Regions from separate parts of the Streptomyces sp. NPDC050548 genome, predicted to be linked through region 3. Evidence: riboswitches for the same ligand, from Rfam matches in the RefSeq annotation. Region 3 holds a riboswitch; each other region holds the start of a gene.
What was found. Region 3 has a riboswitch for cyclic di-AMP ahead of ACIBJH_RS37950 (M23 family metallopeptidase). Riboswitches for the same ligand answer to the same signal wherever they lie in the genome.

Region 1 (10,312 bases), on a different contig from region 3:
GGGCAGGCGGCAAGATAGACGCTCTTGGGGTCGTCACAGAGGTTCGAAGTCTTCGTCATCCAGCGATGGTACCCAACGGGTACCAGCAGCCCTTGCGGGTAACCGCCTCCGTTTCCGTACGGTGGCCGACGTGCACGAAGGTCGAGACATGAACGATGACGGCATCCGCTTCCGACTCCTCGGCCGCCTGGAACTGGCCGACGCGAGCGGTGCCGTCGCTCTGCCGGGTGCCGTCTCCCGCGCGGTCGTCGGCCGGCTCCTGCTGGCCGGCGGAGCCGTCGTGCACCGCGACACGCTCATCGACGAACTGTGGGAGGAGCGCGGCGCGAAGGACCCGGTCAACGCGCTCCAGGTCCAGATGACGAAGCTGCGCGCGGCCCTCGCGACGCACGGCGGGGACCGGCGCCTCCAATCCCGTTACGGCGGCTACCAGTTGGTGCTGGCACCGGAGGACGAACTCGACACGGTCCGTTTCGAGGCGGCGCTCCAGGAGGGGCGCGAGCGGCTGGCGGCGGGCGCGTACCGGGAGGCGGAAGACGCTCTGCGGCGGGGACTTGAGCTGTGGCGGGGCCGCGCCCTGGACGATCTGAAGGGCCGGGTCTTCGACGCCGAACGGCTGCGCCTTGAGGAACTGCGCCTGGGCGCACGGGAGGACGCGGCCGCCGCCGGTCTCGAACTCGGCCGCGCCGCCGAACTGGTCCCCGAACTCACGGCACTTGTGGCCGGCGCGCCCCTGCGCGAACGGTCCCGGGCCCGCCTGATGCTCGCCCTCCACCGCTGTGGTCGCCACGCCGAGGCCCTGGACGTGTACGAGGCGGGCCGCGCACTGCTCCGCTCCGAGCTGGGCGTCGATCCCTCCCCGGAACTGCGTTCCCTGTACGAGGAGTTGCTCGCCCGCGACCGGTCCCCCGGGACGGCGGCCAGGGGCGCCGTACGACTGGTCCCGGCATCCGTCGACTCCCGTCCGGCGCCCGGCCGGGGCGGGCCAGATCATCCCCTCGGCCCGTTCGTCGGTCGTGGGGCGGACCTCGACGGGTTGCGTGCGGCCCTGGAGCGGGAACGGCTGGTGACCGTCGTGGGGCCCGGTGGTGTCGGCAAGACGCGGCTGGTGCTGGAGACCTGTGCGTCGATGGCGTCCTCGTACGACGCCGCGTGGTGGGTCGATCTGGCCTCCGCGGACGGCGCGGGTGTCCTTCCGGCGATCGCCGCGGCCCTCGGGCTGTCGGACGCCTCGGTACGGCCGGACCAGCCGCCGCACGACTATGTACACCGGTTCACCTCGTTCCTGACGGAGCGTCAGGCCGTGCTCGTGCTCGACAACTGCGAGCACCTGCTCGACACGCTCGCCCCGCTCGTGGCGGTCCTGCTCGGCCGGTGCCCCGCACTGACCGTCCTGGCCACCAGCCGGGCGCCGCTGGCCGTCGCGGGCGAGCGGCTGTTCCCGCTGGCGCCGATGCCCGACGGCGAGGCGGCCGAACTGTTCGGCATCCGGGCCCTCATGAACGACCCGGACTTCAGCGCGGAGGGAACGGAGCTGGACGACGTCCGTTCGCTGTGCCGGGGACTCGACGGCCTGCCCCTCGCGGTCGAACTCGCCGCCGCGCACGTGCGGTTGCTGCCTGTGCGCGAGATCGAACGCCGCCTCGACAACCGCTTCGCCCTACTGTCCAAGGGGAAGCGGACCGCGCCCGCCCGGCACCGCACCCTGCGTGCCGTCCTGGACTGGAGCTACGCCCTCCTGGACGCCACCGAGCAGCGGGTGCTGACCGAACTCGCCCTGTATGTCGGCGGTTGCTCCCTCGACACCGCGGAGACGGCGCTCTCCCTCCCCGGGGCGGACCGCCACGAGACCCTGCGGGTGCTGGCCCAACTGGTCGACAAATCCCTCCTGTTCACCGTTCCGACGCCCGAGGGGAGCCGGCTGCGGATGCTGGAGACGGTCCGCGAGTACGCGCTGGACCGGCTCCGGGCCGAAGGGCGGGAGGCCGAGGCGGAGGAACGCTTCATGGCGTGGGCCCTGCGCTTCGTGCACGACGGCGCGCCGGGCGGCCAAGGGGAGTGGATCAGCCGGCACACCGCGGAGTCCGCCAACGTCCGGGCGGCCTCGGACCTCCTGATGGCCCGGTCGAGAACGGCCGAGGCCCTGGCCCTGGAAGCGGGACGGGCCTACTACTGGACCATCAGCGGTCGGGAGGAGGAGGGCATCGACCGCCTGCGGCGCAGTCTGCGGGCCTATGACGTCCTGGAGCCCACCGAGGAGGACGAGTTGGCGCTGTTCCGCGCGCTCACCTGGCTCGTCTGGCTCAGTCATGTCGTCGGCCGGCACGCCGAGGCCGGCCTCTTCATCGACCAGTACCAGGTGACGTGCCGGCGGGCGAAGAACCCCGATGTCGGCGTCCTGGGAGCCTGCCACGAACCGTTCCACGCCATGCTGAGCGGACGCCACGACGACGTGGAGGAACTCTTCGTACGGGCCGAGAACGGCATCGCGGGCACCGCCTTCCACTGGGACCGGGCGGTCCTGCAGACCAACTGGACGACGTACTGCCTCCAGCGCGGCGACATCGACGGCGCCCGCGCGCACGGCCGGACCGCCGTCGCGGCGGCGCGCGCCGCGGGCGACGACTACGCACGGGCGTTCTCCCTCGTGCTCTGCGGCGACGCGGACGAGAGCGGCGGCTTCCGCGACCGGGCCCGCGAGCACTGGACCGAGGCGGTCCTCGTCCTGCGCTCCATCGGCGCGCGCGCCCTCTACGCCTACACCGCGCTGCGGATCGTGTGCCTGGACATCGGGGAGGGCGCGATCGCGACGGCCGAACACCGGCTCGCGGAGGTGGCGCGGCTCGCCGACGAACTGGGCGCGGACGACGTCCGCGCCGCCGCGGCCATCCTGCGCGGAGCGCTCGCCTTCCACGGGGACCGCTTCCCGGAGGCCCGGACGATCTTCGCCGGAGTGTGGGACAGCTCCACGGCACCGCTCGATCGCAGGGCGATGTCCGCCCTCGGTCTGACGGTCGTCGCGGCGTTCGGCCCGCCGACCCCCTCGGCGGCCGACGAGACCCGGATGTGGAGGGACCGCGCCGCCAAGGCCCACGACCGGGTGCGCGAACCACTGGCCCGCCGCGCGGTCGGCGCCCTCCTCGACACCCTGGACACCTGTTTCCGGTCCGGTCCGGCCGACGGGCACGGGGCGGACCGGGTACGGGCCTGGCTCGTCGACAACCCCTCCGTGCTGGCCGGCTTCAGCGGAGTGCTGACCGGACCGGGCCGGCATCGCTGACCCGGACGCGTGACACGGGTTTCCACAGGTTATGAGTTCTCCACAGGCGTTGCCTCGCAGGTCCCGCACCATTGATGATGTTGGCGCTTGAGTGGACTTGTTCGAATCTGTGAGGGACTTGATGCTGGAGACCGCCGAGAACGGCCGTACGTGGGTGCTGTCCGGACCCACGAGCAGTTACGCCGTCCATCTCACCGAGCGCGACGAACTGCTCCATCTCCACTGGGGTCCCCGTATCGCGCTCGCCGACGCCGAGGAACTCGCCGCCCGCCCGCTCCCCGGCGGCTCCTCCTTCGAGTCCCCGCTCGACGGACACGAGGAGTACCCGGTCGAGGGCGGCCCCCGCTTCGTCCGCCCCGCCCTGTCGGTGCGCACGGCCGAGCGGCGCGGCACCGAGTGGACCTTCGACCGCTACGACACCGACGGCGACGAGTTGCGGCTCCGCTTCCGCGACGCCGGACTGACGATCACCCTGCACTACCGCACGCGCGGCGACGTCGTGGAACGCTGGACCGTCCTCGACAACGAGGGGACCGAGCCGCTGGAGCTGCTGCGCGCCGACTCCGCGACCTGGACCCTGCCCGACCGCGAGGAGTGGCAGCTGTCGCACGTGCACGGACGCTGGGCCGCCGAGTCACGGCTGGTGCGCTCCCCCCTCACCTACGGTGAGAAGGTCATCGGCAGCCGCCGCGGCCACACCGGACACCAGTACCTCCCCTGGGTCGCGCTCGACACCGACGCGACCGAGGAACGCGGCGAGGTCTACGGCTGCGCCCTCGGCTGGTCGGGGTCCTGGCGGATCGCCGTGGCCCAACTCCCGGACGCGCGCGTGCAGATCACCGGCGGCGCCGGGTACGACGAGTCGGGGCTGCTGAGCCTCGCGCCCGGGGAGTCCTTCACGACACCCCTCTTCGCGGCCCTGTGGAGCGACGCCGGCTTCGGCGGCGCCAGCCGCACCTGGCACGCCTACCAGCGGACGTACGTCGTCCCGGACGCGGACAAGGACCGCCCGGTGCTCTACAACTCCTGGGAGGCCACGCAGTTCGACATCTCCGAGGAGCAGCAGGAGGTGCTCGCGCAGCGCGCCGCGGCGGCCGGCGTCGAGCTGTTCGTGGTCGACGACGGCTGGTTCGGCGCCCGCACCAGCGACCGCGCCGGACTCGGCGACTGGACCCCCAACCCGGACCGCTTCCCCGCCGGCCTCAAGCCTCTTGCGGACCGCGTCCACTCCCTGGGCATGCAGTTCGGCATCTGGGTCGAGCCCGAGATGATCAACCCGGACAGCGACCTGTACCGCGCCCACCCGGACTGGGTGCAGTACCAAGAGGGACGAAAGCGGACGGAGTTCCGCAATCAGCTCGTCCTCAACCTCGCCCGCGAGGACGTCCAGGAGTATCTCTGGGAGCAGCTCGACGGGCTCCTCTCCAGCGCCCCCATCGACTATGTGAAGTGGGACTTCAACCGCTGCTTCACCGACGCGGGCTGGCCCGGCGACGCCTATCCGCAGCGCCTCTGGGTCGACCATGTGCGCGCCCTGTACGCCCTGTTGGACCGGCTGCGGGAGGCCCACCCCGGTGTGGCCTTCGAGTCCTGCTCGGGCGGCGGCGGCCGGATCGACCTCGGCATCCTCAGCCGTACCGACCAGGTGTGGACCTCGGACAACACCGACCCGCTCGACCGGCTCGCCATCCAGCATGGCTTCAGCCAGATCCACCCCGCGCGCGTGATGGCCGCCTGGGTCACCGACAGCCCCAACACCCAGCTCAACGACCGGGTGAGCAGCCTGCGCTTCCGGTTCGTGAGCGCCATGGCCGGGGTGCTCGGCGTGGGCGGCGACCTCTCCGAGTGGACCGAGGAGGAACTCGCCGAGGCCCGCGAGTGGATCGCCCTCTACAAGGAGATTCGGCCGCTCGTGCAGCGCGGCGACCTCCACCGGCTGCGCCCGCCGACCGGCGGACTGAGCGCCGTGCAGTACACGCGCGGCGACGAGAGCGTCGTCCTCGCCCTGCTCCAGGCGCAGCACTACGGCGAGCCGGTACCGGCGCTCCGGCTGCGCGGGCTCGACCCGACGGCGTCGTACGAATGCCTCGAAACGGGTGAAGTCCACCGGGGTGCCGTCCTGTTGCACCACGGGCTGCGGACAGGGTTGCGCGGTGACCTCGATGCGACGGTTCTCCGGCTGCGTCGCATCTGAGCCTTCTGCCCGAATTGCAGCCTTCGTTACAACTCGCTCTGGAATAAGGGAACCTGAGAGTTTGTACGTGAGCAGCGTCATACCCGTGACCGTACGTCGCTGGTCATGTTCACGTAATTGACGTGCTTTTCCAGGGTAATTGAGGGGGAAGTTCTGTGGGAATTCACGGAGGGTGACTGTGAATTCCCACAGGAAGTCACAAGAAACCCAAAACCGTGGAACCTCCTGCTTGTCCCTTTGCGTCTTCCTCGCTTACGTTCGCCACCAATCCGGACGGACGCCCAATCCTGCCGCCGACCGGACTCCGCACACACCCACCCGTATGCGGCAGGAGCGGGGGACCCACAGGTAGGACGCCTGTTCCGGTCTCCGGAACGGGCTTGGGGTAAAGCCGCGACCAGCGCGCGGCCGGGCATCTCCAGCCCGCACCCGACAGCTCACCCCGCAGGCGCCGGAGAGGAATTCGTCATGCCCGCGAAGGGTAAGCACCGCCGCCCCAAGTCCCAGCGCCTCAGCCGCTCGATAGCCGCAGCCGGAACCGGCGGCGCCGCGCTCGCCCTTCCGCTCATGGGGGCCACCGGCGCCCATGCCGCCCCTTCGACTTCCGCTCCGGAAAAGGCCGTTCAGTCGGTTCCGGTCGCCGAGAAAACGGTGACGGAGAAGGCGGCGACCGCGAAGACCGAAGGCGTGAAGACGTATTCGGTGAAGGCGGGCGACTGGCTCGCGAAGATCGCCGAGGACCAGGACGTCACCGGCGGCTGGAAGAAGATCTACCAGGACAACCGCGAGGCCATCGGCGCCGACCCGTCGCTGATCCACCCGGGCCTCAAGCTCTCCCTCGGCAAGAAGGCCACGACGAGCACGACCAAGTCGTCCGGATCGTCGGCCGGTTCGTCCTCGTCGTCGTCCTCCTCCTCGTCGTCGAAGAAGTCGACCGCCACCCAGAGCGCCGACACCACCAGCACCTCCAGCGGATACACCCTCCCCGTGACCGGCGGCACCATCGGCACCGGCTACCACGTCGCGGGCAGCATGTGGTCCAGCGGCTATCACACGGGCGTCGACTTCGTCGTCCCGACCGGCACCACCGTCAAGGCGGTCGCCGCGGGCACGGTCGTCTCGGCGGCCTACGACGGCGCCTACGGCAACGAGGTCGTCATCCGGCACGCGGACGGCGAGTACTCGCAGTACGCCCACATGTCGCAGCTGTCCGTCTCGGCCGGCCAGACCGTCACCGAGGGCCAGCAGATCGGCCTCTCCGGCGCGACCGGCAACGTCACCGGCCCGCACCTGCACTTCGAGATCCGGACCACTCCGTACTACGGCTCGGACGTGGACCCGGTCGCCTACCTCCGCTCGCACGGCGTCACCGTCGGCTGACGTCGGGGCCCGGCGCAGGGCAGTTCCCGGGGTCAACGCCCCTGGCCAGGGGCTTATTCCGACTTTGGACAACCCTTTACAAGTGGCTTATCTCACCGCTCGTCAACCCCAAAATACGATCGCGTAGGTCACAGTCCAAGGTGAATTATGGTTGCTGTGGCTAACGATTCGAAGAGTGACAACAGATCAGTGATCGGGTCGTACGTGGCGGTGGGGGACAGCTTCACCGAGGGCGTCGGCGACCCCGGGCCCGACGGGGCGATGGTCGGCTGGGCCGACCGGTTCGCGGTACTGCTCGCGGACCGGCGGCCCGAGGGCGACTTCGAGTACACCAACCTCGCCGTGCGCGGGAAACTGCTCGACCAGATCGTGGCCGACCAGCTCACCCGGGCCAAGGAGATCGGCCCGGACCTGGTCTCCTTCTGCGCGGGCGGCAACGACATCATCCGGCCCGGCACCGACCCCGACGAGGTCGCCGAGCGCTTCGAACGCGCGGTCGCCGACCTCACCTCCGCCGTCGGCACCGTCCTGGTGACGACCGGCTTCGACACCCGCGGTGTGCCGGTGCTCAAGCATCTGCGCGGCAAGATCGCCACCTACAACGGACATGTGCGGGCCATCGCCGACCGCTACGGCTGCCCGGTGCTCGACCTGTGGTCCCTCAAGACGGTCCAGGACCGGCGGGCCTGGGACGGCGACCGGCTCCACCTCTCTCCCGAGGGCCACACGCGCGTGGCGCTCCGCGCCGGTCAGGTCCTCGGTGTCGAGGTCCCGGCCGACCCCGACCAGCCCTGGCCGCCGCTTCCGCCGCGCGGCACGCTCGACATTCGCCGCGACGACGTGCACTGGGCGCGCGAGTACCTGGTGCCGTGGATCGGCCGCCGACTGCGCGGCGAGTCCTCCGGCGACCATGTGGAGGCCAAGGGCGCGCTGTCGCCCGACGACATCAAGATGCGGATCGACTGGGTGGCTTGACGGGGCGTAGGGCTCGCGGGGCGCCGGCGCGTTCGAGCGCGTGTGGCCGCACGTGTCGTGAGACCGAGCGCGGCGACGACGACCGCGGTGCGTCCGCACGCGTGTGGCCGCACGTGACGGCGCGCGTTCCTTCGGCCGGGGTGGTGCGTCCGCGCGTGGCCGCGGCCGACACGCAGGGCGCCCAGGTGCCGTGGATCGGTGCGTCCGCGCGCGCGTGGCCGCACCGATCCACGGGCCGCCGTCCACGGAGGGGCGGGTCAGGGCGTCGTCAACGCCGCCCGTTCCAGGCCGAGTTCCTGCGCGAGTGCCTCGTCGACCCACTCCAGGGCCCGCGTCCGCGACACCGCGCCCCCGTAAGCCGTCATCTGTACGGCCAGGCCGTCCAGGAGGGCCGTCAGGCGCAGGGCCGCCGCGTTCGGGTCCGCGCAGTGGAACTCGCCCGCGATCACTCCCTCGGCGACGACCTCCGCGAGCGCCCGCTTCCACTGCCGGTCGAGATCGCGCGTCACCTCCAGCAGCGCGGGTTCGCGCAGCGCCGCCGCCCAGCCCTCGATCCACAGCCGCCAGCCCTTGGCCTGCCCGGTCGGCGCGTACCAGCGCACCGCCGCCCGCAGCCGGCGCAGCGCGGTCGTACGGCGGCCGAGAAGCTTGCGCAGATGTGCGAGATCGTCCTCGGCGGCGAACGTGAACGCGGCGGCGACCAGCTTCTCCTTGGTCGAGAAGTGATAGAGCACCAGCGCGTTGCTCACCCCGAGCGCCGAGGCCACGTCGGCGATCCTGACCGCCGCCACACCCCGCGCCTCGATCTGCTCCACGGCGGCCCGCAGCAACTCCGCACGCCGCTCCGCCACACTCAACCGCACTCTCGCCACGCGGCCACCCTATTCCGTGGCCCGCGAACGCGTTGCCCCGTGCCTCACCGGTACCAGCCGAACCGCTCGGCGATGACCGGCAGCCGGTCGGCGACGATGGCGTGCGCGGCGGCGCGCGGTGTCGTCCCGTCGGCCTCCGCGCGGGCCAGCATCAGCTCGATCAGGGCGCGCATCGAACGCCGGGTGTGCGCGAACGCCTCGTCCGCGTCCGCGCCGATGTCGCCGAACAGGGTCCACCACCACCAGGCGTTCGTCCCCGAGTTCACGACCACGTCCGGCAGTACGACGACCCCGCGCGCGGAGAGCAGCTCCTCCGCCTCCGGCAGCACCGGCATGTTGGCCGCCTCGACGATCCAGCGCGCGGTGACAGCTGCTTGGTTCGTGGTGTCGACGGCGTACGACACCGCCGCCGGAACCAGCACCTCCGCCTCGACGGACAGCCAGTCCCCGTCCGGGAGTTCGCGGTCGCCGGGGCGCAGCACGGACCGGTCCACGGTGCCGTACGCGTCCCGCGCCGCGAGCAGCGCGTCCACGTCGAGCCCGGCCGGGTTCACGATCGTCCCCTTGACGTCGGCGACGGCCACCACAGTCAGCCCCGCGCGCGTGAGGAACCGTGCCGTGGCCCCACCCATGGTCCCCAGACCCTGCACGGCGACCCGCGTCCCCGCGTACGGCACGCCCGCCCGGTCCAGCGCCGCGAGCACCGACTCGGCGACCCCGCAGCCGCCGACCAGCTCGTCGAGACCGATCCCGTCCACCTCGACCGCGAACGCGTCCGCGAGCCGCCGCCGCGCCGCGGCCTCGTCGTCGAGCAGCGGATACACGGCCTGGATCGACGACACGAGCCCGGCCTCCGCGGCGGCCCGGTCCACCAGGTCCTGGCTGAGCCCGAGGTCCTCACCCGTCGTCCAGAAACTCTCGACGTACGGCCGCATGGCCCGCAGATAGCGCACGAGGAGGCCGTACGACACCGGGTCCTGGGGATCGCAGTCGATGCCGCCCTTCGCGCCGCCCAGCGGGATGTACCGGCCCGCCGGGTCGTAGTGCAGCGCCTCCTTCATGGTCATGCCGCGGGCGAGTCCGGCCACCTCGTCGAGGGTGCAGCCCGGCCGCATCCGCAGCCCGCCGCTGGACACCCCGCGCACCAGCCGGTCGACGACCAGGAAGCCCCGGCGGCCGGTGACGTGGTCGGTCCAGGTGAGCGACATCAAGGGGGCGGTCATACGGACTCCTCGGGTACTGAACGGCGAGTCAGTATCGGAAGTGGGGCCGTGCCCTGTCAACGGAAGATCGAATTCAGCGACGCGGTGTCAACCCCGGGCGCGGAACTTTGGTCTTTCCTTGGAATGACGGCCCCGCGAAGCCGATGCACCGGCGTTGTCACAGGGGTCGACCATAATGGAAAGCCTGACCGACTCCACCTGGAGGCACCGTGACCGGAATCCGTACCCTGAGCTCCGGGCTCCGCGCGCTGCAGCCCGCGGCCTTCGGCGCGGACCCGAGCGGCGAGCGCCTGGCGCGCATCCGCAGATCGCCCCACTTCAAGGACGGGGTCTTCCAGAACCCCGGGGGCAACACGAACGTCCGCCCGTCCGGCGGCACGATGCGCGA
Region 2 (10,312 bases), on a different contig from region 3:
GTCCAGCACGTCTCCGGGGTCGAGTACCCGACGTACCCGGCACCCGCCGTCTGACCGCCGGAACACGCTGAACGTACGACGGCCCGGCCGCCCAGGTGAGGGCGGCCGGGCCGTTGTCGGTCACAGCCGAGCGGGGTGTCAGCGAGTGCTGCGCTTGCCCCGGTACAGCACGACGAATCCGGCGACGAGCAGCAGCGCTCCGGCTGCCGCCGGCCACAGGTTCGCGCCGGTCTCCGCCAGGCCGCCCTGAGCCTGCGGCTGGTTCGGGCCTACGGCGGCGTAGCTCTCCCCGCCCGAGGACGAGGCGGGCGGTGTCGCCACGGGGCTGCCGACCTGACCGCCGGTCTGGTCGTCCGAACTCCCCTGCGTCTCCGTCGACTTGGACCCTTCGGTCTTCGTGTCGGCCTTGGGGACGGACACGGCGGTCGTCAGATCTCCGGGGTCGGTGGTCTGGGTGTCCGGCGCGCTGGTCTCGGGCTCGGCGGTGGGCTGGTCGTCGCTTCCGCCGGTCCCTCCGTTGTCGCCGTTGTTTCCGCCGTTCCCGTCGTTGCCACCGTTTCCGGCGGGCTCGTCGGACGCGGTCTCGGTGGGCGTCGCCGTAGCGGATTCAGTGGCCGTGGGAGACTCTTGCGGCTCACCCGAACCGCCGCCCGTACCGGATCCGTCACCCGAACCCGAGCCACCGGCCGTACCCGAGCCGTCGCCCCCGCCGGAGCCCGAACCGCCGCCCGTTCCGGGGTCGTTGTCCGTGCCGGCGCCGCACTTCTCGCCGCTGTTGATGCAGGTGACCATGTCGTTCATCAGGCTCTCGGAGAAGACGTTGATGAAGTCGCCGTGGTCGGTGACGGGCTTGTGCTGCTGCTCCGGGAAGGAGTCCACCGCGAACAGCGGGCTCGTCTTGCCGCCGTCCTGGAGGCTCGGCGCGTCGACGGCGTAGACGATCCGCTGCACCAGCTGCGGGATGGCCTTGAAGCCGGCCGGGCAGGCGCCGTCGGCGGCCTCGAAGGCCACATGGGTGCGGTGGTTGGCGCTGTCGATGTTGCGGCCGTCCCAGCAGCTCTGGAACTTGAAGGTGCGCACGACGTCACTTCCGGACGGGCACAGCGGGTACTTGTCCTTGAGCTGCCGGTCCTCGAACCCGGTACAGCTCCAGGAGGCGTTGGCGTTGGCCGGGCCGTTGACGAAGGCCTTCGCGTCGCCGGTGATGATGCGCAGGAGGCGCGGCATCGCGACGACCTTGCTCTGCGGGTTGCCCTCGAAGGTCAGGGTGACCTGCTTGGCCGTGACGATCTCACCGGTATTGCCCTCGGTGCCGCCGCCGGGCTTGTCGGCGTCCCGCTCCTGCTTGCCGTTCTGCAGGCGCAGCACGGGCCAGTAGTAGGTGGACTTGTCGCCCGGGTTCTCGCAGCTGGTGTCGGCGTTCGCGAGGTCCTGGTCGCTGGCGAAGGCGTTGTTGGACTGGTTGCCGATGTAGTCGTGGAAGTGGTGGGCGCCGTTGGTGACACCGGGCGCGACGATCACGTTGTCGGAGTTGAACAGGCCGTTCTCGTTCACCCCGCAGGCGGTGACGAACGTGCCCCGGGAGGCATCGGCCTGCTCCTGCGGAGCGTTCACATTCGGCTGTACGGAGGTGATGTCCGCGTAGTCCGAGGCGACGGGCCCGTTGGTGGACTGCTGCTGGCCCTGCTGACCCTGCTGTCCCTGGCCGCCCTGGTCTCCGGTGCTGGCACTGGCACTGGCACTGGCGCTCTGGTCGTCGCCGTTGCCGTCCTGGTCGCCCTGGTCGCCGTTCTCGTTCGTGGGCGCGATCAGGGTGCAGGCGGCGAGCGCGTCGAGTCCTTCCGGTCGGTCCCCGACGCGTGCGATCGCGTCGTCGATCCGCCCGATGGTCGCGGCCCGCTTCTCCTTCAACGGATTCATGATCGCGTTGTCGGCGAAGGAGGCGTCCTGGCGGATGGACTCCCTGGAGTCCTGAAGTTTCTGGTAGGCCTCGGTTATCTGCTGGTCCAGATTCGCGAGTTCCTTGTCGACGTCGGTCTTCGCCTCGTCGGGCACCGTCGTCAACTGGGTACCGATGTCCGGGCAGTCGATCGTCGCGCCTCGCGATGCCGCGTCCGGAGACCCTTGTTGGGCGGAGTCACCGCCCCAACCACCTTCGGACGCCGACGCGTAGACGTTCGCCGCCATCAGTCCTCCGCCGCCCAGCATCAGGGCGACTGCTGCCATCGTCGCGCGTCGTGCGCCTGTGGGGCGTCTGCGCGTGTTGCGTGCCAAGGAAGTTGCTCCTACACGTATCGGTCGGCCCGGCTCGTCCCGGCATGGAAATCCCCCGACCCAATACGGAGCCCGGTCCCGGTGTGTTCAACCGTCCCAGAAATTCATAGCGACCTCTTATGGATCACCCGCCCCGACGGGCCCCTGACCCCTCGACACACCAGGGCGAGGTAAAGGTCACAAATACGTATCGGACATATCGCGCTTCAACCTTCACACGAGGCACACACGTTGGCTAAGTTGGCGTCAGGCCGTACGACCTACTCCGGCGATCGGCGCCGGGCCGCACGGCTTGCGCCGAGTCCGGCGTGTCGCTCGCGACAGCCGGAGCCGGGGACCCAACCGAACTTGGGGTGAATCGGTCCAACTGCCCTTCAGGGCAAGGACCGTAGGGCAAACCTTCCGTGATCGACGCCCGAACCCGACAGCTAACCCGGTAGGCGCGAAGCGGAAGGAGCACGTCTGCCATGCCGGCAGAACGACGCACGCGCACCGGAGGCAGTGGCCCCACCGTGGACGACCGACCCACCCGCGACGAAGTCCAGCGGCGGATCAACTCTCTTTACGACCGGGCCGAGACGGACTCCGGAACCTACAACGCCACACGTGCGATGTCCGGGAAACCGCGCAAGCGTGTCGAGTCCCGCTCCAGCGCGTCACGTCCTTCCGACCCCGCCGTCGAAGCCGTCACCCGGCAGCTGTTCGACCGCGCCCGCACCCAACTGGGCCCGACCGTACCGGCGATGCTGCCGCCCGGCAGGACCCCGGCCCGCCCGGCCGAATCCCGCCCCGAGCGGTCCGAGCGACGTCCCGAGCCCCAGAGCACCGGCCGCGAACTCGAAGCGCAGCCCGGCCGCGCCGTGGCCGAACTGACCATGGGGACCACCGCCGCACCGGAGTCCACCGCCCCGCAACTCATGGGCCCCGCAGCGGAGTTGACCGCAGCACCCATCGCCGCGCTGCCTCCCGCCGCACAGGAGACACAGCAGACACAGCAGACACAGCAGTCTCCTGTGATGGCACAGATGCCGCAGATGTCACAGACGCAGGCACCTCAGGCGCAGATGTCTCAGGTGCCGCAGATATCTCAGGTGCCGCAGATATCTCAGGTGCCGCAGATGTCTCAGGTGCCGCAGATGTCTCAGATCGCGCAGATCGCACAGATGGCACAGGCCCAGATGTCGCAGATGCCTCCGGCGACCATTCTCGACCTGCCGCCGGTACCGCCCGCCCCCGCTGTCGACGTGCCGCCCGCGCGCGTCATGGCACCGCAGCAGTTCGCGACCGCCCCGGCACCGGCCTTCGACCCGCTCACCGCGAGCCTGGACCTGCTCCCGTCCATCGGCGCACCGCGCACCGAGACCGCGCCGACGGGCGCCACCTGGCCACCCCCGGAGACGGCCTGGTCCGCCCCGGAGACCACATGGTCCACCGGGCAGATGCCCATGGTGACCGAGCAACAGACCTGGGCGACAGGGCAGATGCCCGCGGTGACCCAACAACAGCCGTGGTCCACCGGCCAGTTCCCGGCAGTGACCGAGCAACAGACGTGGTCCACGGGCCAGATGCCCGCGGTGACCGAGCAACCGGCTTGGTCCACCGGACAGATGCCCGCAGTAGCCGAGCAACCAGCTTGGTCCACCGGACAGATGCCCGCAGTAGCCGAGCAACCAGCTTGGTCCACCGGGCAAATACCTCTCATCCCCCAGCAGCCCGCGGCCCGGCCCGACTGGCAGCCCGCACCGGAACCGTCCTGGCGCCCGCCGCAGCAGGAGTGGCAGCCGGCCGCCCCCGCCCCCGAGGTCTCCTTCGCCGCGGCCCCGTCCGTCGCGCCCGCGCCCCCCGCCCCTCCGGCCATGGCCCCCGAAGTCCCGCTCCCTCCGGCCCCGGCCATGAGCCCCGCGCCCACCGCAGTCGTGCCCACCGCGACCACACCGGACGCCGGCGCCCAGAGCAAGACCGCCACCGCGCTCGCCTTCGCCCGCGCACAGATCGGCAGGCCCTGCCTGTGGGGCGCTGCGGGACCGGACGCGTACGACTGCTCCAGCCTCACCCAGGCCGCCTGGAAGGCGGCGGGAGTCCTGCTCCCCCGCACCGCCCAGGAACAGTCCGGCGCGGGCGCCCTCGTCCCGCTCACGGACATCCGCGCCGGCGACCTGATCTTCTTCTACGACAGCATCGACCACGTCGGCCTCTACACCGGCAACGGCCTGATGATCCACGCGCCGAGCCCCGGCACGCCGATACGCGAGGAGTCGATCTTCTACGCCGGTTCCGCCGCCATCCGGGGCGCCGTACGACCCGCCTGAGCCAATGGGTCACATGCGTCCCGCTACTCCCGGCGGGCCGCGTCGTTGCTCTGTACGAGTGGTGGAACCCAGGACACGGTCGTAGCGTCGAACGAGAGACGGACGACGACCGTGTCCCTGCAGGCGGGTCCACCGCCGGTGCGGGTGCGGAGTGACGGGTACGAACGGGCGGCCGGGAGCGGACATGTACAAACACACCATGGTCGGAGTCGTCACGGTCTGTGCGGCCGCTCTGCTGGCGCCGGCCGTGGGCACCTCGTCCGCGGCCCCGGCGACGGTGCACGCGCAACCGGTCGCCCAGCGGCAGCCCGCGGTCCCCGTGCTGGTCGACTGCCTCTGGCATCCCGAGGTGCGTCCCGCCGACTTCATGCTCGCCTGCGGCGACGGCAACAGCCGCCTGGCGTCGCTGCGTTGGACCGCCTGGAACGCCAACTCCGCGACGGCCACGGGCGTCAACTGGGTGAACGACTGCAAACCCTATTGCGCGGCGGGCAAGTTCCACTCCTTCCCGGTGACCGTGCGGCTCGACTCCGCACAGACCTGGAAGCGGCATCCGCAGCTGCGGCAGTACGGCGAGATCACCCTGACGTACCCCGGAGCGCGGCCGGACAAGTTCCAGCACACCGTGACCTACCCCCTGTGGAACTGACTCACAGCGAGAGCTCCACCACCAGCGGCCGGTGATCGGAGATCTCCACCCTCGGCGCGCCCACCGCCCCCACGGCGTCCGCGGCGAGCCCCGTCGTCATGATGTGGTCGAGCTGGACGAGCGGCCGGTGCGAGGGGAAGGTCGCCCGCCGGGCCGCACTCCGCCAGCCACGCGGCGCGGTCGCGTTCAGAGTGATCCGGGGAAGAGCGCCGAAGAGGTTGAAGTCGCCCATCAGCACCCGGGGTTGGGGCAGCTCCGCGATCCAGCGGCGCACGGTGCGGAGTTGGCCGATGTTCCAGCCCGGCACGAACGAGAGATGCACGGCCACGGCGGTGAACGGCCCCTGCGGGCCTTCCAGTACGGCGGCCAGCGCGGCCCGTGGCTGATCCCGGGCCAGTACCGGAGCGGCCCGCCCGGCGACGCGCAACGGCACGGCCAGCGGGCCCGGGGACAGCCGTAGGGACCGCCATTCGCGGACCGGCAGCCGGGACAGCAACGCGACGCCCTGGGAAGGGAGTTCGGGCTCAAGGGCTGCGGGGCCGTGGACGCGCAGCGCGGGTTGGGACGGGTCGGTGACCCAGCCACGGTCCGGTACGAAACGGCTGTGCAGGGCCGTCGCGTAGCGCCAGTCGCGGGCGCCCAGCGCCGCGGCGGCGACCGCCGCCTGGTCGAGGCGGCCGGAGCGTTCCTGGAAGCGGTCGACCTCCTGGAGGGCCAGCACGTCGACGTCCAGGGACGCGACGGCTTCGGCGAGGGGTGCCGAGGGGTCCTCGGGGCGGCCGGCGGCCGGGTGGCCGTCCGGCCGGATCAGCTGGCCGTGCAGCACGTTGAACGTCGCGCACCGCACCCGTATGTCACCCATGGCCGCTCCCTTCCAGGGGAGCGATCTTCGCATCCGGCGGAACGCGCCGTGCGGCGGTCGGCAAGATCGCTCCCAATCACGCGGAATTTCGAGTCAATCCGCGATCGCGCACGTACCAGCGGTCATGGGCGCCCCGCGCCGACCCGCCACGTCACCAATTCGGAGAACAGGCACCCCATGAACGCATCCGCACCGAACAGCCCAGCCGCCGACGCCACCGCGCAGATCGGCGTCACCGGCCTGGGTGTGATGGGCCGCAATCTGGCCCGCAACTTCGCCCGCAACGGCTACACGGTCGCCGTCCACAACCGGTCGCCGCACCGCACCCACGAGTTGATGAAGGAGTACGGCGACGAGGGTGCCTTCGTCCCGGCCGAGACGGCACAGGAGTTCGTGGCCGCTCTCGAACGCCCCCGCCGCCTGATGATCATGGTGCAGGCCGGTCCGGCCACCGACGCCGTGATCGACGAGTTCGCCGCGCTGATGGAGCCCGGCGACATGATCATCGACGGCGGCAACGCGCACTTCGCCGACACCCGCCGCCGTGAGGCCGCCCTGCGCGAACAGGGACTGCACTTCGTCGGCGCCGGGGTCTCCGGCGGCGAGGAGGGCGCGCTGAACGGGCCGTCGATCATGCCCGGCGGCTCTGCGGAGTCGTACGCCGTGCTGGGCCCGATGTTCGAGTCGGTCAGCGCGAAGGTCGACGGGGAGCCCTGTTCCACGCACATCGGCACGGACGGCGCCGGGCACTTCGTGAAGATGGTGCACAACGGCATCGAGTACGCCGACATGCAGCTCATCGCCGAGGCCTACGACCTGCTGCGCCAGGTCGGCGGCTACACCCCCGCCGAGATCGCGGACATCTTCCGCCGCTGGAACGAGGGACGGCTCGGCTCCTACCTCATCGAGATCACCGCCGAGGTCCTCGCGCACACGGACGCGGAGACCGGCGGGGCGTTCGTCGACATCGTCAAGGACGCGGCGGGCCAGAAGGGCACCGGGCGCTGGACCGTGCAGACCGCGCTGGAGCTGGGTTCGCCGGTCACCGCGATCGCCCAGGCCACCTTCGCCCGCGCCTCCTCCAGCCAGGCGGACCTGCGCGCCGCCTACCGCGGGCTGCCCGGCGGCACCACTCCCCCGCTCAGCCGCACCGAGGCCGACCGCTTCACCGCCCAGGTGGAACAGGCGCTGTACGCCTCGAAGGTGATCGCCTACGACCAGGGCTGGAAGATGATCCAGGACGCGGCCACCGAGTACGACTGGTCGATCGACCTCGCCGCGGTCGCCGGGATCTGGCGCGGCGGCTGCATCATCCGCGCCTCCTTCCTCGACCGGATCCGCGCCGCCTACACGGCCGACCCGGGGCTGGTCAGCCTGCTCGGCGAGGAGACCTTCGCGCGCGAGATCGGCGACGCGCAGGTCCCGTGGCGCGAGGTGGTCGCCTCCGCGGCCCGCCGGGGTATCCCCGTCCCGGCGTTCTCCGCCGCGCTGTCGCACTACGACACGCTGCGCGCCGAGCGTCTGCCGGCGGCCCTGCTCCAGGGCCAGCGCGACTTCTTCGGCGCCCACACCTACGGGCGTACCGACCGCTCCGGCACCTTCCACACCCACTGGTCCCGGCCCGGCCGCCCGGAGACGACCGCCTGACCAACTCCCGTACCCGGCCCGCCCGTTGAGGCGGGCCGGAAAGACCATGCGCCCGCTACTCGTCCACGGCGAGGGCGGGCGCCGCCGTACTCGCGCGGACCACGAGCTCGGTCGGCACCAGGGTGGTGCCGTGCTCGTCGCCCCGGTCCCGCATCCGCCGTAGGACACCCTGCACGCACAGGCGGCCGACCTCGGCGAAGTCCTGGTGGACGGTGGTCAGGGGCGGCAGGAAGGAACCGGCCTCGGGGATGTCGTCGAAGCCGATGACGCTGACGTCCTCGGGGATGCGCCGGCCGCGCTCGTGCAGGGCCCGCAGGAGGCCCAGGGCCATCTGGTCGTTCGCCGCGAACACGGCTGTGCAGTCGGCCTGTTGGGCCAGTTCCAGTCCCACGCGGTAGCCGGACTCCGCGGACCAGTCGCCGCGCACCACGGGTGGCACCGGGCAGCCCGCGTCGGTGAGTTCGGCGCGCCAGGCGTCGGCGCGGCGCTGGGCGGCGAAGGACTCCTCGGGTCCGGCCAGGTGCCAGACGGTGCGGTGGCCGAGGTCGAGGAGATGCCGTACGGCCGCGCGCGCCCCGCCGTTCTGGTCGGTGTCGACCACGCTGTAGCGGTCGCCCGCGTCGGAGTCGGCGACGACGACCTGGACGTGGGGCGGCAGCGAGATGGTCGCCGCGTCGAGGAGGTGGACCTCCATGATCGCGATGACGGCGTCGACGGCGAGTTCGCCCAGGCGGGAGAAGGCGCCGCGCACCTCGTCCTGGGTGGGGACGGCGACCGGCAGCAGCGTGACGGCGTAGCCCTCGTGCGCGGCGGAGGTGGCGATCGCCTCCAGGGTGCGCATGTTGCCGGTGGTGGAGAGGTTGAAGGTGATCACGCCGATCGTGCGGAACTCACCCCGCTTGAGCGCGCGGGCGGCGCTGTTGGGCCGGTAGCCCAGTTCCTTCATGGCGGCGAGGACCTGCTGGCGGGTCTCCTCGTTCACGCCCGCGTAACCGTTGGACACCCGGGAGACAGTCTGCGAGGAGACGCCTGCCAGGCGTGCGACATCGGCCATGGACGCGCTCGGGGCGCGCTGCACGACCCGTTTCCCGCCGCGTCTACGGGGCTCCTCGGTGCCGGCCGAGGCACTGTGCGCTGTGTCCACCCGTCTCCTTCCCCTATCGATCCGATTGCCTGGGGCACGTTTCACCAAACGGCCCTTGACCACCGACATTGGGGCAGTGTAGACATGCCGCCATCAGATGTTTACGTAAACATAACAGGCCGGGACCCTCTCGGACCTGGGTGTTTACGCAACCATCGCGACGGCGTGTGACGCCGGTTCCGAGATGGACGAGCGAGGAACTACATGACGACGCTTCAGCCCCCTGCGGCCGCGACTCGGCCCCCGGTCAGGCCATCGGCCAAACGGGACCGCCGTTCCTGGACAGGGTGGGGTTTCATCGGCCCCTTCGCGGTGGTCTTCGCCTTCGTCTTCCTGGCTCCGATCGTGTACTCGGTCTATCTCAGCCTGTACCGCAACCAGCTCATCGGCGGAAACCACTTCGTCGGCCTGGACAACTACACGCAGGCCTTCCAGGACGACCAGTTCTGGTCCTCCCTGGAGCGGGTCTCGCTGTTCCTGGTGATCCAGGTGCCGATCATGCTCGGCATCGCCCTGTTCGTGGCCCTCGCCCTGGACAGCGGCCGGCTCTTCGGCCGGGACTTCTTCCGGATCACGATCTTCCTGCCGTACGCCGTGCCCGCGGTGGTCGCCACCCTGATGTGGGGCTTCATGTACGGCACCCAGTTCGGTCTGGTGGGTGACATCAACAGCGCCTTCGGCGTCACGCTGCCCGACCCGCTCTCCACGCACCTGGTGCTGGCGTCGATCGGCAACATCGTGACCTGGGAGTTCGTCGGCTACAACATGCTGATCTTCTACTCCGCGCTGCGGGTCATCCCGACCTCGCTGTACGAGGCCGCGGAGATCGACGGTGCCGGGCAGTTCCGCGTCATCACCGCCATCAAGCTCCCCGCGATCCGCGGCGCGCTGGTCATCGCGACGATCTTCTCGATCATCGGCAGCTTCCAGCTCTTCAACGAGCCGAGCATCCTGCGACCGCTGGCACGCAACGCGATCACGACGGACTACACCCCGAACTTCTACACGTACTCGCTGTCCTTCAACGGCCAGCAGCACAACTACTCCGCGGCGGTCGCGATCATCATGGGGCTGATCACCATGGTCATCGCCTATGTCGTGCAGCTTCGCGGCATGCGCAAGGGAGCCTGACCATGAGCACCCCCGTCACCACCGCCCCCGGGTCGGCGCCCGCACCGTCCGGCGGCGGATCCCGGAGCGCGCCGCGGCTGCGCACCCCCCGCAAGAAGCACACACCTGGGCGCCCCAAGCGCAGCGTGCTGCTGACCGTGCTCACCGGTCTGATCCTGGTCTACACCGTGGTGCCCCTGATCTGGCTGGTCATCAGCGCCACGAAGACCCAGTCGGGACTGGCCGACTCGAACGGCCTGTGGTTCGCGCACCGCTTCGCCCTCTGGTCGAACATCCACGACACGTTCACCTACCAC
Region 3 (10,312 bases):
GAAGGCCTTGTTCACGGCGTACAGGTCACCGGTGAAACCGGCGTCCCTGATGTTGTCGAGAACGCTGCGGCCCACCCCTCCGGGGGTGCGGCCGACGCCGACGACGGCGACCGAGCCGGGCACCAGCAGCCGTCGTACGGACCGTGCTTCGGCGCGCTGTTCCCGCGCGCGCTGCACGGCGAGGGACCTGTCGGTGGGTTCGAGATCAAACTCCAGGCGTACGACGCCGTCCTCGAAGCTGCGCTTCTGGGTGTAGCCGGCGTCCGTGAACACCTTGATCATCTTGTTGTTGGCGGGCAGCACCTCGGCGGCGAAACGGCGGATGCCGCGCTCGCGGGCGACGGCCGCGATGTGCTCCAGGAGGGCGGAGGCGACACCCCTCCCCTGGTGCGCGTCCTGCACCAGGAAGGCGACCTCGGCCTCGTCGGCCGGGGCGGACGCGGGACGCCCGTCGGCACTAATGCGGTCATAGCGTACGGTGGCGATGAACTCGCCGCCGACGGTGGCCGCGAGTCCCACCCGGTCCACAAAGTCGTGGTGCGTGAAGCGGTGGACATCCTTGGCGGACAGGCGAGGGTACGGCGCGAAGAAGCGGTAGTACTTCGACTCGTCGGAGACCTGCTCGTAGAAGCTGACCAGGCGATCGGCGTCGTCGACGGTGATGGGCCTGACGCGCGCGGTACCGCCGTCGCGCAGCACGACGTCGGCTTCCCAGTGGGCGGGGTACTCGTGCCGGTCCGACGAGGTCTGCTGCATGGGGCCCAGCGTACGGCTCGCATCTGACAACGGCGCGAGGCAGTCTGTGGGTGAATGCAGCGAGGGAAGTGGGGCCGAGGCCGCGGTCCGACACCCTTCTCCGGACGGTCCACGGGGCCGCTCCGGGCTCGCTTCACGTGTGGGAAACTGGTCTAGACAACCCTGAGACTCTGAAGGGCAGCATCACATGGCTGAGCGCCGCGTCAACGTCGGCTGGGCGGAGGGCCTTCACGCCCGCCCCGCCTCCATCTTCGTCCGGGCCACCACGGCCGCAGGTATCCCCGTGACGATCGCCAAGGCCGACGGCAACCCCGTCAACGCGGCCTCCATGCTCGCGGTCCTGGGCCTGGGTGCCCAGGGCGGCGAGGAGATCGTCCTCGCGTCGGACGCCGAGGGCGCGGACGCGGCCCTCGACCGGCTGGCGAAGCTGGTCGCGGAGGGTCTTGAGGAACTCCCCGAGACCGTCTGAACAACCCACAATTGATGGTTGCGGTGATTTCGCCGCAAAACCGATGTGCCGCAACCTCGAAGGGCTCGCCCGAATTACCGGGCGAGCCCTTCGCAATTCCATTTGCGGGCAGCAGAAATAATCCCCCGCGAATTACCTCTTCTTTGTATACGGTGCCCGTGTTAATGCCGGAGACCCGTCATGTTTACGGGAGGTTGCGAAGTCCTCACACGGTCCGTGCCGTTCGCGCCGCCGGGAAAGCGCAGCCGGTGCGCGCTGCCCGCGCGCTCGGTGTGCAGGGCCGTGATCGCCCGCGCGCGCTCGGCGTCGCCGCGCGCCACCGCGTCCACGATGGCCCCGTGCTCCGCCCAGGACTCCACGGGGTTGGCCGGTGCCTCCACCGCGTACATCCAGGCGATCTTGTGCCGCAGCTGGGTCAGCATCGAGGTCAGCGCGGGGCTTCCGGAGGCCTGGGCCAGCGTCTCGTGGAACCAGCTGCCCAGGGAGCGCAGATCCTCGCTGTTGCCCCTCCTGGCGCGCTCCTGGCCCAGCCTGACGAGGCCGCGCAGCACCTTGAGGTGGGCCTCGGTGCGCCGCTGGGCGGCCCGCGAGGCGCCGAGCGGCTCCAGCAGCATCCGCATCTCCAGCAGGTCGGCGGCCTCCTGCTCGGTCGGCTCCGCGACGCACGCGCCCGCGTGCCGCCGGGTCACCACGAACCCCTCCGCCTCCAGCGTGCGCAGGGCCTCCCGCACGGGCACGCGCGAGACGCCGTACCGGCGCGCGAGGAGTTCCTCCGTGAGCCGGCCGCCGCGCTCGTAGACACCGGCGACGATGTCGTCCCGGATCGCCGTGCATACCGAGTGCGCCGGAATACGCATGTCCGACCTCCGCCTTAATCCCCGTGAAACGTCGACGATTGACGTGTGTTCCGTGACTCTATTGCAATCAGCGGGAATTTCCGATGGCGGACCGGAATCCATGGATATTTTTTGGACAGGAGGGGTCCGGAAACGCCGAAAGCCCCGGCCGGCGGGCCGGGGCTCCGGGAAGTGCGGCGGTGCGTCGTCAGACGTTGACGCCGTGCTTGCGGAGGTAGGCGACGGGGTCGACGTCGGAGCCGTACTCGGCGGTCGTACGGGCCTCGAAGTGGAGGTGTGGTCCGGTGACGTTGCCGGTCGCCCCGGAGAGGCCGATCTGCTGGCCCGGGGTGACCTTCTGGCCGACCGAGACACCGATGGACGACAGGTGGCCGTACATGGTGTACATGCCGTCAGCCATCTTGATCACGACCTCGTTGCCGTACGAGCCGCCCCAGCCGGCCTCGACGACGGTGCCGGAGCCCACCGCGTGGACGCTGGTGCCGGTCGAGGCGTGGAAGTCGATGCCCGTGTGGGCGCCGGAGGACCACAGGGAGCCGCCGGTCTTGTAGCCGGTGGACACATAGGAGTTGGCGACCGGCGCGACGAAGGTGTTGAGCCTCTTGCGCTCGGCCTCGCGGGCGGCGCGCGCCTGGGCCTCACGGGCCGCCTCGGCCTGGGCGGCGGCCTTGGCGCGGGCAGTCTCCTCGGCGAGCGTCTCTGCGGCGGCCTGCCGCTGGGCGACGGCCTGGGCGTCGATCTTCTCGGCCACGGAGTCGCCGATGGCGACGACGGGCGTGAGGCCGGTCTGCTCGGGAGCGGGCTCGGCGGCGAACGCGGGGGCGCTCGCCAGGGTGCCGACGACTCCGGTGGTGGCGAACGCGGCGACGCTGACGGCGCGAACGGTGGTGCGGTGGGTCCGGCTCGGGCGACGGTGCTTCCCGGTGGCGCGGGTGAACGCCATGAAGTGGCTGGTCCTTTCCTTCCTTCTCGCCTACCGGGTTAGCTGACGGGTTCGGAGCAGGAAGGTCTCCTACGGACTCCCCCGCCACGCGCGCGGGCGTCCGATTCACCCCAGGGACTCATGTGGGTCCCCGGCTCCCCTGGCTCGCGCCGTACGGGGACTCGGCGATGACTGTCCGGTGCCGCGAGTGCGGCGCGGTGCCTGACGGACAGCCGGACCGACGCTAAGGGGGGCCACTTTCAATCCCCAAACGGATCACGGTTTTTGTAGCGCACGCCACAGGGCAGACAGGCAACCTCTCCCCCAATTCGGACAATAGGGAGCCCTGGTGGCGCTTCCGTCACCAGGGCTCCCCCACGCGCGCGTGCCGCTGTTGCGTCTACTCCGCCGGAACGACGGTCACTTCGCCGATGCCGAGGGCCTCGACGGGCTCCTTGATCTGCTCCGCGTCGCCCACGAGGACCGTCACCAGACGGTCCACCGGGAAGGCGTTGACGACCGCCGCGGTGGCCTCCACGGTGCCGGTCGCGGCGAGCTGCCGGTACAGGGTCGCCTGGTAGTCGTCGGGCAGGTGCTGCTCGACCTGGTCGGCCAGCGTGCTCGTCACGGCCGCCGCGGTCTCGTACTTGAGCGGCGCCACGCCGACGAGGTTCTGCACGGCGATGTCGCGCTCGGCGTCGGTGAGTCCGCCCTCGGCGAGCTTGCGGAGCACCGTCCACAGGTCGTCAAGTGCGGGGCCCGTGTTGGGGGTGTCCACGGAGCCGCTGATGGCGAGCATCGAGACGCCCGTGCCGTCGGGTGCCGAACGCAGCACCTGGCCGAAGGCCCGCACACCGTAGGTGTAGCCCTTCTCCTCGCGCAGGACGCGGTCCAGGCGGGAGGTGAGGGTGCCGCCGAGGCAGTACGTGCCGAGCACCTGGGCCGGCCACACGCGGTCGTGCCGGTCGGCTCCGACGCGGCCGATGAGCAGCTGCGTCTGGACGGCGCCGGGCCGGTGCACGATCACGACCCGCCCGGTGTCGTCGGCGGTCACCGGCGGCACGGGGCGCGGCTGGGCGGTGGAGCCCGTCCACGAGCCCAGGGTGTCGGCGAGCAGCGTGTCCAGGTCGATGCCGGTGAGGTCGCCGACGACCACGACGGTGGCGGTCGCGGGGCGGACGTGCCGGTCGTAGAAGGCGCGTACGGCCCCGGAGTCGATCTTCTGGACGGTCTCCTCGGTGCCCTGGCGCGGGCGCGACATGCGCGAACTCGCCGGGAACAGCTCCTTGGAGAGCTCCTTGGCCGCGCGGCGGGACGGGTTGGCCGTCTCGTGCGGGATCTCGTCGAGGCGGTTGCGGACCAGCCGCTCGACCTCGCTGTCCGCGAAGGCGGGTGCCCTGAGGGCGTCCGACAGCAGGCCGAGGCCCTTGGCCAGGCGCGAGGCCGGGACCTCCAGGCTCAGCCGGATGCCCGGGTGGTCGGCGTGCGCGTCGAGGGTGGCGCCGGAGCGCTCCAGCTCGGCGGCGAACTCCTCGGCGGAGTGCTTGTCGGTGCCCTCGGAGAAGGCGCGCGCGGTGATCGTGGCGACCCCGTCCAGGCCGGCCGGTTCGGCCTCCAGGGGCGCGTCGAGGAGCACCTCGACGGCGACGACCTGCTGGCCGGGTCGGTGACAGCGCAGAACGGTCAGGCCGTTGCCGAGCGTCCCGCGCTCGGGCGCCGGGAAGGCCCACGGCCTGGCCTCGCCCGCCTGGGGCTGCGGGTGGAATTCCATCGTGGCGAGCTCGGTCACTTGGCCGCCTCCTCGTTCTCGTCGCCGGCCTCGGCCGCTGCTTCGTCGTCCTCGGCGTCATCGTCCGCGATCGGCTCGTAGACGAGCACCGCGCGGTTGTCGGGCCGCAGTCGCGCCTTGGCGACCCCCTGGACCTCCTCCGCCGTCACGTCCAGGACGCGCTGTACGGCGGTCAGGGCGAGCTGTGGGTCGCCGAACAGGACGGCGTAGCGGCACAGTTCGTCCGCGCGGCCCGCGACCGTGCCCAGCCGGTCCAGCCACTCGCGCTCCAACTGGGCCTGGGCGCGCTCCATTTCCTCGGCCGTGGGGCCCTCCGCGGCGAACCGGGCGAGCTCCTCGTCGATGGCGGCCTCGATGACGGGCACCTCGACGTCCCCGGACGTCTTGACGTCCAGCCACCCCAGGGAGGGCGCTCCGGCCAGCCGAAGCAGCCCGAAACCGGCCGCGACGGCCGTACGGTCGCGTCGTACGAGGCGGTTGTAGAGGAGCGAGGACTCGCCGCCGCCGAGGATGGTGAGGGCCAGGTCGGCCGCGTCGGACGCGCGCGTGCCGTCCTCCGGGAGCCGGTAGGCGCACATCAGGGCGCGCGCCGGGACCTCCTCCTCGATGATCTCGCGCAGTTCGCCGCCCATCGTGTCGGGCAGTGCGCCGTCCCGGGGCTCGGGCTTGCCGTCGTGCGCCGCGATGGACCCGAAGTACTTCTCGATCCAGGCGAGCGTCTGCTCGGGGTCGATGTCGCCGACCACGGACAGCACCGCGTTGTTGGGCGCGTAGTAGGTGCGGAAGAACGCGCGGGCGTCCTCCAGGGTGGCCGCGTCCAGGTCCGCCATCGAGCCGATGGGCGTGTGGTGGTAGGGGTGGCCCTCCGGGTAGGCGAGGGCGGTCAGCTTCTCGAACGCCGTCCCGTAGGGCACGTTGTCGTAGCGCTGGCGGCGTTCGTTCTTGACGACGTCGCGCTGGTTCTCCATGGACTCTTCGTCAAGAGCGGCCAACAGGGAGCCCATGCGGTCGGCTTCGAGCCAGAGGGCGAGCTCCAACTGGTGGGTGGGCATGGTCTCGAAGTAGTTGGTGCGCTCGAAACTGGTGGTGCCGTTGAGCGAACCGCCCGCGCCCTGCACCAGTTCGAAGTGGCCGTTGCCCTTGACCTGTCCGGAGCCCTGGAACATCAGGTGCTCGAAGAGGTGAGCCAGGCCGGTACGCCCCTTGACCTCGTGGCGGGAACCGACGTCGTACCAGAGGCACACCGCCGCGACCGGGGTCAGGTGGTCCTCGGAGAGCACCACACGCAGACCGTTGGCCAAACGGTGTTCGGTCGCTGTCAGACCGCCGGACCCTGCCTCGGCGGTGGCCGTGTGACCCATGGGCATGTACGTCCCTTCGATCGCGGATTATCTGGCTGGAACCGCAGAAATCCTGCTCGTCCCGCCACTGTATGCAAGCGTGCGGACGGTCGGCGAAGTTCCCGGCGGACGTACGCCGAGAGCGAGATCGCGTAGCCTGCGGGCAGTCGCACACGTGGACCCACGCGGCAGCCGTCGGTGACGGAGCCGAGCGGCCAACGCCGGGTCCTGGTCCGCGTTGTCAGTGCCGCGGTCCACAATGGTTCACGTCAAGACCCCGTTCACGCTTCAGCAAGAGTGAGCCGAAGGGGAGCGACCCCCAGGCGAGCGACCAGAAAAGAGGAGCCGGCAGCGATGGCCCGCCGCAGCACGAAGACCCCGCCGCCCGACGACTCGTTCGAGGAGCGGATCCTCGACATCGACGTCGTCGACGAGATGCAGGGCTCCTACCTTGAGTACGCGTACTCGGTCATCTACTCCCGCGCCCTGCCGGACGCCCGGGACGGCCTGAAGCCGGTCCACCGACGGATCGTCTACCAGATGGACGAGATGGGGCTGCGCCCCGACCGCGGCTATGTGAAGTGCGCGCGTGTCGTCGGCGACGTCATGGGCAAGCTGCACCCGCACGGCGACGCGTCGATCTACGACGCCCTGGTGCGCATGGCCCAGCCCTTCTCCATGCGCGTTCCCCTGGCCGACGGCCACGGCAACTTCGGCTCGCTGGGCAACGACGACCCGCCCGCCGCCATGCGGTACACCGAGTGCCGGCCGTCCGAGGCCGCGAACCTGATGACCGAGTCGATCGACGAGGACACGGTCGACTTCGCCCCGAACTACGACGGCCAGGAGCGGGAGCCGGTGGCTCTGCCCGCCGCCTTCCCGAACCTCCTGGTGAACGGCTCGTCGGGCATCGCCGTCGGCATGGCCACCAACATGCCGCCGCACAACCTGGGCGAAGTCATCGCGGCGGCCCGCCATCTGATCCGCTATCCGAACGCGGACCTCGACACCCTGATGCGCCATGTCCCGGGCCCCGACCTGCCGACGGGCGGCCGCATCGTCGGTCTCAGCGGCATCCGGGACGCGTACGAGACGGGCCGCGGCACCTTCAAGATCCGCGCCACGGTGACGGTGGACGACGTCACTCCGCGCCGCAAGGGCCTGGTCGTCACCGAACTGCCCTTCACCGTGGGCCCGGAGAAGGTGATCGCCAAGATCAAGGACCTGGTCGGCGCGAAGAAGCTGCAGGGCATCGCCGACGTCAAGGACCTCACCGACCGCGCGCACGGCCTGCGCCTGGTCATCGAGATCAAGAACGGTTTCGTCCCGGAAGCGGTCCTGGAGCAGCTCTTCAAGCTGACGCCGATGGAGGAGTCCTTCGGCATCAACAACGTCGCCCTGGTCGACGGCCAGCCCCTCACCCTGGGCCTCAAGGAGCTCCTGGAGGTCTATCTCGACCACCGCTTCAACGTCGTACGGCGACGCAGCGAGTTCCGCCGCACCAAGCGGCGCGACCGTCTCCACCTGGTCGAGGGCCTGCTCACCGCGCTCGTCGACATCGACGAGGTCATCCGGATCATCCGCTCCAGCGACAACTCCGCGCAGGCGAAGCAGAGCCTGATGGAGCGCTTCTCGCTGTCGGACATCCAGACGCAGTACATCCTGGACACGCCGCTGCGCCGGCTCACCCGGTTCGACCGGATCGAGCTGGAGTCGGAGATGGAGCGCCTCACCGCGGAGATCGCCGAGCTGACCCGCATCCTGGAGTCGGACACCGAGCTGCGGAAGCTGGTCTCGACCGAACTGGCCGCGGTGGCGAAGAAGTTCGGCACGGACCGGCGTACGGTCCTGCTGGAGTCGGCGGGCACACCCGCCGCCACCGTGCCGCTCCAGGTCGCCGACGACCCGTGCCGGGTGCTGCTCTCCTCGACGGGCCTGCTGGCCCGTACGGCGAACGGTGAGCCCTTCCCGGAGGACACCGAGGCCCGGCGCGTCAAGCACGACGTGATCGTCTCGGCGGTCCCGGCCACCGCCCGCGGCGAGTTGGGCGCGGTCACCTCGGCCGGCCGGCTGCTGCGTATCAACGTCGTCGACCTCCCGCAGCTCCCGGAGACGGCGTCCGCGCCGAACCTCTCCGGCGGCGCGGCGGTCACGGAGTTCGTCTCCCTGGAGGAGGGCGAGACGGTCATCTGCCTGACGACCCTCGACGAGTCCTCCCCGGGTCTGGCCATCGGCACGGAACAGGGCGTCGTCAAGCGCGTGGTCCCCGACTACCCCACGAACAAGGAGGAGTTGGAGGTCATCACGCTCAAGGACGGCGACCGGATCGTCGGCGCGATCGAGCTGCGCACCGGTGAGGAGGACCTCGTCTTCATCACGGACGACGCCCAACTCCTGCGCTACCAGGCCTCCCAGGTGCGCCCCCAGGGCCGCCCGGCCGGCGGTATGGCGGGCATCAAGCTCACCGACGGCGCGAAGGTCATCTCGTTCACGGCCGTCGACCCGGCCGTGGACGCGGTGGTGTTCACGGTCGCGGGCTCGCGCGGCACGCTGGACGACTCCGTCCAGACGACGGCCAAGCTGACCCCGTTCGACCAGTACCCCCGCAAGGGCCGCGCCACCGGCGGCGTCCGCTGCCAGCGCTTCCTGAAGGGCGAGGACTGCCTGTCCCTGGCCTGGGCGGGCGCCGTACCGGCGAAGGCCGCGCAACGGGACGGCACCCCGGCCGAACTCCCGGAGATGGACCCGCGCCGCGACGGCTCGGGCGTGTCCCTGCCGAAGACGGTGTCGGTGGTGGCGGGCCCGGTGTAGCCCCGTCAGGCTTACAGCTCCGGCTCGAACTCCGGTTCCTGGTCCGGTTCTTGTACGTAGCGCAGGACGCCCCACATGCCGTGCTCGTCGGCGTGTGGGGCGTCGCCGTCCTGGCACGCCTCCAACTCCTTGCCGAGCGCGGCCGGTTCGAGACCGCTGCCGATCAGCACGAGCTGCGTCAGCCGGGCGTCGCCGCTCGCCCAGGGCTCGGGATAGAACCGCAGGAACCGTCCTACGGCGTGCACCACGTACCGGTTGCGGGGATCGTGGGCGCCGAAGTCGACGTATCCCTTGATCCGGTAGAGCCCCTCGGGCCTGCTGTCCAGGAACGCCATCAGCCCGCGCGGGTCCATCGGCACGTCGGAGGCGAAGGAGAGGCTGTCGTAGGCGGTGTGCAGATGGTCCGCGTGCTCGTGCTCGTCGCCGGTGTGCTCGTGCAGGTCGTCGAAGGTCAGTTGCCCGACGCGCTCCTCGCTGGGCCGGCAGTCGAAGAGGAACTCCGGGTCGACACGGCCGTAGGTGGCGGGCACCACGGCGGCCCGGTCGGTGAGGGAGCGGACGAGTCCGAGGACGCGCGGGGCGTCGACCGCACGGTCGAGCTTGTTGACGACGACCAGGTCGGCGAGGGAGAGATGCCGGTCGATCTCGGGGTGCTTCGCGCGCGTGTCGTCGAACTCGGCGGCGTCGACGACCTCGACGAGTCCGCCGTAGACGATCCCCGGATGCTCACTGGCGAGCAGCATGCGCACCAGTTCCTCCGGTTCGGCCAGTCCGCTGGCCTCGATGACGATGACGTCGATACCGGCGGCGGGGCGGGCGAGCCGCTCCAGGTAGACGTCGAGTTCACTGGCGTCGACGGCGCAGCACAGGCATCCGTTGCCAAGCGAGACGGTCGAGTCGCCGAGGGCCCCGGCCACGGCCAGCGCGTCGATCTCGATCGCCCCGAAGTCGTTGACGATCGCGCCGATACGGCTGCCTCCGCTGCGGTGCAGCAGGTGGTTGAGCAGAGTCGTCTTGCCGGAGCCGAGGAATCCGGCGAGTACGACGACGGGGATCTGCGGGGGACTTGAAACCGGCGCCCCGCTCTCGCTCGGGCTCGGGTGTGCGCTCGGGTTGTGCGGGCTCAACGTGCGACCTCTTTCACGCCGACGCGTGCACCGGATCGCGGTCGGGTGCACGTACGGAGGTTGAATGCCGCCCCAGGATACGAGCCGGAAGAATCGCCGCGAAGTGAACGATTGTTGGCGCTCCGCGCGGGGCACACGTTGGGGAAGGCGCCGGTTCGTGCGACCCTCGCTTCCCTCCGTGCGCCTCCTCTCCGCCTCCCTGCCGATCAGAGCCGCTCGGCACTCTGGGAGACGGCAAGCG

Region 1: it holds a riboswitch for cyclic di-AMP, as region 3 does, so the genes downstream of both, ACIBJH_RS31385 (peptidoglycan DD-metalloendopeptidase family protein) here and ACIBJH_RS37950 (M23 family metallopeptidase) in region 3, are expected to answer to the same signal.
Region 2: it holds a riboswitch for cyclic di-AMP, as region 3 does, so the genes downstream of both, ACIBJH_RS27510 (NlpC/P60 family protein) here and ACIBJH_RS37950 (M23 family metallopeptidase) in region 3, are expected to answer to the same signal.

The regions. Positions count from the first base shown of each region.
Region 1 is NZ_JBITGV010000013.1:66,118-76,429, reverse strand. It holds gene ACIBJH_RS31395 (AfsR/SARP family transcriptional regulator) at 149-3,280, shown strand; gene ACIBJH_RS31390 (alpha-galactosidase) at 3,402-5,474, shown strand; cyclic di-AMP (ydaO/yuaA leader) riboswitch at 5,776-5,938, shown strand; gene ACIBJH_RS31385 (peptidoglycan DD-metalloendopeptidase family protein) at 5,943-6,854, shown strand; gene ACIBJH_RS31380 (SGNH/GDSL hydrolase family protein) at 7,044-7,829, shown strand; gene ACIBJH_RS31375 (TetR/AcrR family transcriptional regulator) at 8,087-8,701, opposite strand; gene ACIBJH_RS31370 (Glu/Leu/Phe/Val dehydrogenase dimerization domain-containing protein) at 8,746-9,924, opposite strand; gene ACIBJH_RS31365 (MBL fold metallo-hydrolase) at 10,134-10,312, shown strand, end outside.
Region 2 is NZ_JBITGV010000010.1:250,843-261,154, reverse strand. It holds gene ACIBJH_RS27520 (glyceraldehyde-3-phosphate dehydrogenase) at 1-54, shown strand, start outside; gene ACIBJH_RS27515 (DUF1996 domain-containing protein) at 139-2,226, opposite strand; cyclic di-AMP (ydaO/yuaA leader) riboswitch at 2,560-2,733, shown strand; gene ACIBJH_RS27510 (NlpC/P60 family protein) at 2,742-4,583, shown strand; gene ACIBJH_RS27505 (hypothetical protein) at 4,768-5,232, shown strand; gene ACIBJH_RS27500 (endonuclease/exonuclease/phosphatase family protein) at 5,234-6,094, opposite strand; gene gndA (NADP-dependent phosphogluconate dehydrogenase) at 6,272-7,741, shown strand; gene ACIBJH_RS27490 (LacI family DNA-binding transcriptional regulator) at 7,797-8,885, opposite strand; gene ACIBJH_RS27485 (carbohydrate ABC transporter permease) at 9,090-10,016, shown strand; gene ACIBJH_RS27480 (carbohydrate ABC transporter permease) at 10,019-10,312, shown strand, end outside.
Region 3 is NZ_JBITGV010000018.1:81,696-92,007, forward strand. It holds gene ACIBJH_RS37935 (GNAT family N-acetyltransferase) at 1-756, opposite strand, end outside; gene ACIBJH_RS37940 (HPr family phosphocarrier protein) at 944-1,225, shown strand; gene ACIBJH_RS37945 (GntR family transcriptional regulator) at 1,387-2,082, opposite strand; gene ACIBJH_RS37950 (M23 family metallopeptidase) at 2,270-3,025, opposite strand; cyclic di-AMP (ydaO/yuaA leader) riboswitch at 3,039-3,202, opposite strand; gene ACIBJH_RS37955 (M16 family metallopeptidase) at 3,405-4,793, opposite strand; gene ACIBJH_RS37960 (M16 family metallopeptidase) at 4,790-6,154, opposite strand; gene ACIBJH_RS37965 (DNA topoisomerase (ATP-hydrolyzing) subunit A) at 6,488-8,944, shown strand; gene ACIBJH_RS37970 (CobW family GTP-binding protein) at 8,956-10,071, opposite strand.